2 regions of the Sulfitobacter sp. LC.270.F.C4 genome follow, and region 2 is predicted to be linked to the other one. Evidence: riboswitches for the same ligand, from Rfam matches in the RefSeq annotation. Region 2 holds a riboswitch; the other holds the start of a gene.

Region 1 (4,362 bases), 1.6 Mb from region 2:
CGCACCATCGTCGCCATTAGGATCAACAGTGCGCCAATGGTGGCCGTCTGCTCCATGGTGCCGATATTGCTGAAACGCGGCCAGAGGATGATCATCACGCCCACCAGCCCGACCGCGACAGCGGTGACCCGGATCAGACGGATTTGTTCGCCCAGCAATACGGCGGCGAGGATGACGGTAAAGATCGGCGTGGCGAAACCGATAGCGGTGACCTCGGGCAGGGGCAGCAGGCCAAGGCCGGTGAAGGTCAGCCCCATCGCCGTGGTGCCAAACAGCCCGCGCCAGACATGGCCCATCGGGTTCTTGGTCTTAAGCCCGCTTTTCAGTTTGCCGCGTTGCGCCAGCCAAATCAGGATCACCGGAATGGCAAAGAAGGAGCGGAAGAAGACAGACTCGCCTGCAGGGACTTCGTCGGCCAGCGATTTGATGATCGCAGACATGCAGGTAAAGAGCAGGATCGCCGTGATTTTCAGCCCGACGCCAAGGGCAGGGCGGGCGGAGAAATCATCGACTTTCATACTCTGGTCCTCATGCTTCGGGGCCGATCAGTCCGCGGTTGGTGCCGATCTGCCCGCGGTGCAGCAACAGGTGATCCAGCAGCACACAGGCCATCATCGCCTCGCCTACCGGCACGGCGCGGATGCCGACGCAGGGGTCGTGGCGGCCCTTGGTGATGATCTCGGTCTCTTCGCCCTGTTTGGTGATGGTACGCCGCGTGGTCAGGATGCTTGAGGTCGGCTTCACCGCAAAACGCACCACGACATCCTGCCCGGTGCTGATCCCGCCCAAGATACCGCCCGCGTGGTTGGAGGAATACTCCGGCCCCTCCGGCCCCATGGTGATCTCATCCGCGTTCAGCTCGCCCGTCAGCATCGCGGCTGACATGCCTTCGCCAATCTCCACGCCTTTGACGGCATTGATGCTCATCATCGCGGCGGCCAGATCGGTGTCGAGCTTGCCGTAAACCGGCGCGCCGAGCCCCGCAGGCACGCCGCGCGCGGTGACTTCGATGATCGCACCCACGCTGCTGCCGGACTTGCGCAGCCCGTCGAGGTAGTTGGCCCAGTCTCTGGCCGCCTTGGCGTCGGGCACCCAAAAGGGGTTTTGGTCGATCTGGCCCCAGTCAAAGGCATCACGGTCGATCTTATGCGGCCCCATCTGCACCATATAGCCGGTGATCTGCAGGTTCGGGGCCAGCGCCTTGATCGCCTCGCGCGCCAGACCACCCGCCGCCACCCGCGCCGCCGTTTCGCGGGCCGAGGAACGCCCACCCCCGCGATAGTCGCGGATGCCGTATTTCTGGAAATAGGTGATGTCGGCATGACCGGGGCGGAACTTGTCCTTGATGTCGCCGTAGTCTTTGGAGCGCTGATCAGTGTTTTCGATCATCAGTTGGATCGGGGTGCCGGTGGTGACGCCCTCGAAGGTGCCCGACAGAATCCGCACCTCATCCGCCTCACGCCGCTGCGTGGTGTATTTGTTCTGGCCCGGTTTGCGCTTGTCCAACCACTGCTGGATCATGCCCTCGTCAATCGGCACGCCGGGGGGGCAGCCATCAATCGTGGCGCCAAGGGCGGGACCGTGGCTTTCGCCCCATGTGGTGACCCGGTAAAGATGGCCAAAGCTGTTGATCGACATGGGCGGACCTCCTGTTGTCAAACCCTTAGCCGGGGCAGCGCCCTGCCTCAAGGGGATTTGCCTTGCCAATTGTGTGGGGGGCATCTACCCCTGACGCTACCTCGGGGGGCCTTTGGGCTGAGATGTACGTGTTGTGCGGACCCGTTGAACCTGAACCGGTTAACACCGGCGGAGGGAAGGTCCGGACAGACATCCACCTTTTACCTTTCGCCGCAAAAGGAGGATGCAATGAAGTATCTTACACTTGCTGCGGGCGTCTTGGGCGCATCGGCTGCATGGGCCGAAACGCCTGAATTGACGGTCTATACCTACGACAGTTTCGTCACCGAATGGGGGCCCGGCCCGGCCATCGAAGAGGGGTTCGAGGCCGAATGCGGTTGCGACCTGAAATTCGTCGGCATGGGCGATGGCGCGGCCCTTTTGGCGCGGCTGAAGCTTGAAGGCGCGCGGTCGGACGCGGATATCGTGCTGGGGCTCGACACCAGCCTTGTCGCCGCCGCGAAAGAGACCGAGCTGTTTGCGCCGAGCGGATTGCAGGCCGACTATGACCTGCCGATCACTTGGGAAGACGAAGTTTTCGTGCCCTATGACTGGGGCTATTTCGCATTTGTCCACGGCACCGATCTGGACGCGCCCGGAGATTTCAAAGCGCTGGCTGAGAGCGATTTGAAGATCGTGATCCAAGACCCGCGTTCTTCGACGCCCGGTTTGGGGCTGCTGATGTGGGTCAAAGCGGCCTATGGCGATGAAGCGCCCGAGGTTTGGGCGGGGTTGGCCGATAACGTCGTGACCGTCACCAAAGGCTGGTCCGAAGCCTACGGTCTGTTCCTCGAAGGCGAGGCCGACATGGTGCTGAGCTACACGACTTCCCCCGCCTATCACCTAATTGCCGAGGAAGACGACAGCAAGACAGCGGCGCTGTTTGACGAAGGCCACTACATGCAGATCGAAGTGGCGGGAAAGCTCGCAGGGTCGGATCAGCCGGAACTGGCGGATCAGTTCCTGCAATACCTCGTCTCTGATGCCGCGCAATCGGTGCTGCCGACGACCAACTGGATGTACCCCGCCGTGACGCCTGAAGGCGGTTTGCCCGAAGGGTTCGACGGTATGATCCAACCCGGCAAGGCGCTGTTGGTGCCGAACGGCGAAGTCCCCGCGCTCCGTGAAGAGGCTTTGGACGAATGGCTGACCGCGCTGTCGCGCTAAGCGGCAGGACGGGGCTTTTCGCCGCCGCACTGGTCGCGGGCCTGATCCTTGCTGCGTTGGTTGCCGTTTTCATGGCAGCCGATGTGGCGGCGGGGCTCGGCGCGGCGGACTGGGCGGCGGTGCGTTTTACCGTCACGCAGGCGGTGTGGTCGGCGGTGCTGTCTGTGCTGCTGGCGGTGCCGGTCGCGCGGGCCTTGGCGCGGCGGCGGTTTTGGGGGCGTGGGGCGCTGATCACCCTGCTCGGCGCGCCGTTTATTCTGCCGGTTATCGTGGCGGTTCTGGGGCTGCTGACGGTCTTTGGCCGCTCGGGCGTGCTGAACCAATTTGGCGCGGCTCTGGGCCTGCCGCCCGTGTCGATCTACGGGCTGCATGGGGTCGTTCTGGCCCATGTTTTCTTTAATCTTCCGCTGGCGACACGGCTTTTGCTGCAAGGCTGGCAGAGCATACCGTCCGAGCGGTTTCGACTGGCCGGGCAGCTACAAATGACGCCGCGGGCGCTGTTTCTGGCGCTGGAATGGCCGATGCTGCGGCAGGTGCTGCCCGGCGTGGCGGCGCTGATCTTCGTGATTTGTCTGACCAGTTTTGCCGTGGCCCTGACACTGGGTGGCGGGCCACGCGCGACGACGATCGAGCTGGCGATCTATCAGGCGTTTCGGTTTGATTTTGACCTTGGGCGGGCGGCACTTTTGTCGGTGGTGCAGCTTGTGCTCGCCGGTGCTGCGGCGGTTGCGGCACTTTGGCTGATCCCGCCGATCAGCCTGGGCGGCGGGCTGGACCGCCCCCTGCGCCGCTGGGATGCGCGGGGCGGGGGGCAGCGAGCGTTGGATATCGTCGTTATCACGTTGGCGGCGCTGTTTCTGCTGCTGCCACTGGGGGCTGTGGTGCTGCGTGGTTTGGCGGGGGTAGGGCAGTTGCCACCCTCGGTTTGGCAGGCCACGTTGAATAGCAGTCTGGTTGCGGGCCTCAGCGTGATGGTACTTGCCACACTGGCCTTACCGATGGCGGGTTGGATCGCCACCCGGCGGCGCGGCGGGGTGGAGGCGATTGGCCTGATGGGTTTGGCCGCCTCGCCGCTGATGATTGGCACGGGGTGGTTCATCATGATCAATCCGGTGCTGGAGCCCGCACGGCTGAGCCTGCCGGTCACGGCCTTGGTGAACGCGCTGATGGCGCTGCCCTTCGTGCTGCGCATTCTGGTGCCGCGGCTACGTGAGACGTTGCAGGATTATGGCCCGCTGACGCAGACCCTCGGCATGAATGGTTGGGCGCTTTGGCGTCTGTTGGTCTTGCCGCGCTTGCGTCCACAACTGGGCTTTGCCGCCGGGCTGACCGGGGCGCTGTCGGTGGGTGACCTCGGCGTGATCGCGCTGTTCGCCGATCAGGACCGTGCGACGCTGCCCTTACAAATGTACCGTCTGATGGACGCTTACCGGATGGAGGCCGCAGCAGGTGCGGCGCTGTTGCTGCTGGTCTTGGCGCTGGCGGTGTTTTTCATCTGCGACAAATGGGGGCGCTGGC
Region 2 (4,362 bases):
ACTGCGCCGCGTTGCACGATGCCGGGAAGGTTGTCGGCAAAGGCGGGGCGCAGGTCGGCGCCCATCTCAATGATCTCGCCTTCGGCAAAGCGCGGGTCGAGCGCATAGGCCGCCGAGAGCAGTTCCAGCGCCGAGCGCGCGGTCATTTGGGCGCGACTGGCGCTTTCGATCTGGGTCGCGCCCAGCATATAAATTCCGTTCCCGCGCGGCACCACATAGAGCGGGTGGCGCGGGTGCAGCAGGCGGATCGGGCGGGTGAGGGTGATCTCAGGCGCGCGCAGCAAGATCATCTCGCCGCGCACCGCCCGCAGGCCGGGTAGGTCGGCGCTGGCGGCCATGCCACGGCAGTCGATCACCGGGCCTGCGACCTTGGATGGGGTGAGGGGCGTGGGCTCGACCTTCACCCCATGGGCGGCGAGCGTTTGGGTAAGATCATGCAGGGCTTGGCGCGGGTTCAGGTGCGCTTCCTCCTCAAAGAACAGCCCGCGCCGATGACGCCCGGTAAGCTCGGGCTCGACCGCCGCGATGGCCTCGGCGTCGCAAGGGGTGTGGCCGTCGGTCCGGTCGGCGAACCGCTGGATTTCAGCGCGGTCCCGTTCCGGGGCGAGGACCAGTGTGCCCCTATGGGTGACCTCGGTGATCTCAGACCAGAGCGCCGCGGCACGCCGCCCGTTGGTCACCACCGCAGGCTCGCTCAGCGCGCCTTCGCAGAAGGGCGCGAGCATCCCGCCCGCCCACCATGAACAGCCATGCGGCCCGGGCGTGCCTTTGCGGTCGACCAACCGGGGCCGCAGCCCCTGCGCCAGACAGGCCCGCGCGGCCCAAAGCCCCGCAACGCCTGCGCCGATGATGGTGACGTCACTCATGGGGCCAAACCGCGTGGAAATGATGCACCGGGCCGTGGCCACTGCCGATGTTGAGGGTGTCGGCAGCGGCAATGGCGCGTTGCAGATAGGCATGCGCAGCCTGCACGGCCTGCGGCAACGTTTGCCCCCGCGCCAGCCCCGCGGCGATGGCGGCAGAAAGGGTGCAGCCGGTGCCGTGGGTGTTGGCGGTGTGCTGGCGGGGCGCGGAAAGGCGCAGGGTGTCGGCCTCTGAAATCAGCAGGTCCACACAGGTTTCCCCCTTGCCATGCCCGCCCTTCATCAGCACCGCGCCGGGACCGGCAGAGAGCAGGGCGCGGCCCTGTTCCAACATGGCGGCCTCATCGGTAGCTTCCGGCCTGTCCAGCAGCCGTGCGGCCTCGGGCAGGTTTGGCGTTAGTACATGGGCCAAGGGGAGCATCCGGTCACGCAGGGTCGCCACGGCCTCGGCAGAGAGCAGCGCATCGCCGGATTTTGCCACCATCACCGGGTCGAGTACCACAGGCGCGGCGCAGCCCGTCAGCCCCTCGGCCACGGCGGTGATCGTTTCAGGATCGCCCAACATGCCGATTTTCACCGCACCGATCGCCAGATCGTCAAAGACCGCCGCCATCTGTGCGCGGATCATTTTGGGGGAGATCATCTCGACCCCGGTCACCGCGCAGGTGTTCTGCGCGGTCACGGCGGTGAGCACGCTGGCCCCGTAAACGCCAAGCGCGCTGAAGGTCTTGAGATCGGCCTGAATCCCCGCCCCGCCGCCGCTGTCGGACCCCGCAATCGTTAGTGCTTGAAACGCCATTTGGCCCCCATGTGTTAGATGGGCCAAGGGCGTGTGGATACGGGATAAACGACGGGCCGCATGGGGCCGATGCTTGGTTCCGTTCCCTACGCCGGTACGACCCGGATCAGGTTCGATGGGTCGGTTTTCACCTCTCAGCCTTGCGGCACCCCAACGGATTTCGGGCAGGCTAGCGAGGCGGGCTGGCAGGGTCAACTGGTGATGGTTAATTTATTGGTTGTCGTTTTATGTCAACTATTTGCGACTCATACTTCATCAAAGAAATGAAGATTCGTTAATGAAAATCCCGCGACTTCGGGATCACACGCGCGTCGCGCGGATGGCTATGCATCGCCACCTGACCGGGCAGCGGATGGGTCGGGTGATCACCCCGCGTGGTGATGCCGGGCATCGGTGCGTCCGACAGCGATGCAAGCCTGTCAGAGCGGTCCTCAAGCCGGTCGGCCACCACATGGATCACCCGCCCGTCGGTCTGCACGCGCCCTTCGACCACCAGCAGCCGCGCGGCCATGATCGTGGGGCGGTAAAGCTTGAACATATTGGGCCAGATCACGAGGTTCGCCACGCCGCATTCATCCTCCAGCGTGATGAAACAGACCCCCTTGGCGCTGCCCGGCTTTTGCCGCACCAGCACCAGCCCGGCGAGCTTGACCCGCCGCCCGTGGCCCATTCGCCCCAAATCGCGGGCCGAAGCAAACCCCTGCGCGGCGAGGCTGGAGCGGTAAAAGGACATCGGATGCGCCTTCAGCGACAGGCGCAGCGTTTGGTAGTCGGCCACGACCTGTTCGGCTTTCGGCATCACTGGCAGCGTCACCTCAGGCTCCGGCCCCTGAGACGCGGCTTCGGCATGATCAAAGATCGGCAAGGCGGGCGCGTCGCGCAGCCCTTGGGCCTGCCACAGCGCCTGACGTCGGTCGATCCCCATGCTGCGCATCGTGTCGGCGGCGGCCAGTTGACGGATCGCCTTGGCATCGAGCCCGGCGCGAGACTTGAGGTCTTCGACATCCGCAAAAGGCGCCTCGCGCCGGTCCATGATCCGCGCGGCGGCTTTTTCCTGCAACCCGTCCACCATGCGCAGCCCCAGCCGCAGGGCAAAACCGTCGCCGCAGGGCTCCAGCGTGCAGTTCCAGTCGGAGTAATTCACATCAACCGCGCGCACCTCGACCTGATGCTCGCGGGCGTCGCGCACGATCTGGGCGGGGGCGTAAAACCCCATCGGCTGCGAGTTCAGCAGCGCGCAGGCAAAGGCCGCCGGGTAGTGGCATTTCATCCAAGACGAGACATAGACCAGCTTGGCAAAACTCGCCGCATGGCTCTCGGGGAAACCATATTCGCCGAACCCCTTGATCTGGTCAAAACAGCGCTGCGCAAAGACCGGGTCATAGCCGCGGTTGGTCATCCGGCCCACCATCTTGTCTTGTAGCTTTTCAATCGTCCCGCGCGAGCGGAAGGTGGCCATGGCCTTGCGCAGCTCATTGGCCTCGGTCGGGGAAAACTGTGCCGCGTCGATGGAGATTTTCATCGCCTGTTCTTGAAAGATCGGCACGCCCAGCGTCCGGCTGAGGATGCTGAACAGCTCATCCTGCGGATAGGCCGGGCCGGGGGCGGGGTAGACGACGCTCTCCATCCCCTGGCGGCGGCGCAGGTAGGGGTGGACCATGTCGCCCTGAATGGGGCCGGGGCGGACGATGGCGACTTCGATCACCAGATCATAGAACACGCGGGGGCGCAGTTTTGGCAGCATGGCCATCTGCGCGCGGCTTTCGACCTGAAAGACGCCCAGACTGTCGCCGCGGCAGAGCATGTCGTAGGTGGGTCGCCCGGTGGCGTCGTCCTCGTGATCCTCCACCGGGACGGTGGCCAGTTCCAGCGGGCGGTCGTAATGCGCCTCGATCAGATCAAAGCATTTGGCGATACAGGTGAGCATGCCAAGGGCGAGGATATCGACCTTGAAGATTTGCAGCGCGTCGATGTCGTCCTTGTCCCATTCGATGAAACTGCGCTCGGGCATGGCGCCGTTGCCGATCGGCACGATCTCGGTCAGGGGGCGCTCGGTGAGGATGAAACCGCCGACGTGTTGGCTCAGGTGGCGCGGCATGCCGATCATCTGGGAGGCCAGTTTCAGCACCATGCGCAGATAGGGATCTGACAGGTCCAGCCCCGCCTCGCGGGCGCGGTCATCGTCCATCTGGCCCTCGAAACTGCCCCAGATCGTGCCCGCAAGTTTCGAAGTTACGTCCTCGCTGAGCCCCATCGCCTTGCCGACCTCGCGAATGGCCGAGCGTGGGCGGTAGTGGATCACCGTGGCGCAAAGCCCGGCGCGGTGGCGGCCATATTTGCCGTACATGTATTGGATGACCTCTTCGCGCCGCTCATGCTCGAAATCCACGTCGATGTCGGGCGGCTCATCGCGTTCTTCGCTGAGGAACCGCTCGAACAGCAGGTTGTGCACCGCCGGGTCGACCGAGGTGATGCCGAGGCAGAAGCAGACGGCGGAGTTGGCCGCCGAGCCGCGCCCTTGGCAGAGGATCGGCGGCTCAGCTTCCTCGCGGGCAAAGCGCACGATGTCGTAGATGGTCAGGAAATAGCGGGCGATCTTTTTGGCGGAGATGAGCGCGAATTCCTTTTCGATCGTTTTGATCACCGCCTCGGGCACGCCTTGCGGGTAGCGCCGCGCCGCGCCCTCCCATGTGAGGCGGG

Evidence for each region. Region 2 has a riboswitch for thiamine pyrophosphate ahead of thiD (bifunctional hydroxymethylpyrimidine kinase/phosphomethylpyrimidine kinase). Riboswitches for the same ligand answer to the same signal wherever they lie in the genome.
Region 1: another riboswitch for thiamine pyrophosphate. It lies ahead of thiB (thiamine ABC transporter substrate binding subunit); the one in region 2 lies ahead of thiD (bifunctional hydroxymethylpyrimidine kinase/phosphomethylpyrimidine kinase).

The regions. Positions count from the first base shown of each region.
Region 1 covers NZ_CP136692.1:508,208-512,569, forward strand. Annotated here, with positions in the region: gene R1T45_RS06260 (DMT family transporter) at 1-518, opposite strand, end outside; gene aroC (chorismate synthase) at 529-1,638, opposite strand; TPP riboswitch at 1,731-1,832, shown strand; gene thiB (thiamine ABC transporter substrate binding subunit) at 1,867-2,844, shown strand; gene R1T45_RS06275 (thiamine/thiamine pyrophosphate ABC transporter permease ThiP) at 2,820-4,362, shown strand, end outside.
Region 2 covers NZ_CP136692.1:2,408,235-2,412,596, reverse strand. Annotated here, with positions in the region: gene R1T45_RS15650 (FAD-dependent oxidoreductase) at 1-866, opposite strand, end outside; gene thiD (bifunctional hydroxymethylpyrimidine kinase/phosphomethylpyrimidine kinase) at 859-1,662, opposite strand; TPP riboswitch at 1,729-1,825, opposite strand; gene R1T45_RS15640 (error-prone DNA polymerase) at 1,937-4,362, opposite strand, start outside.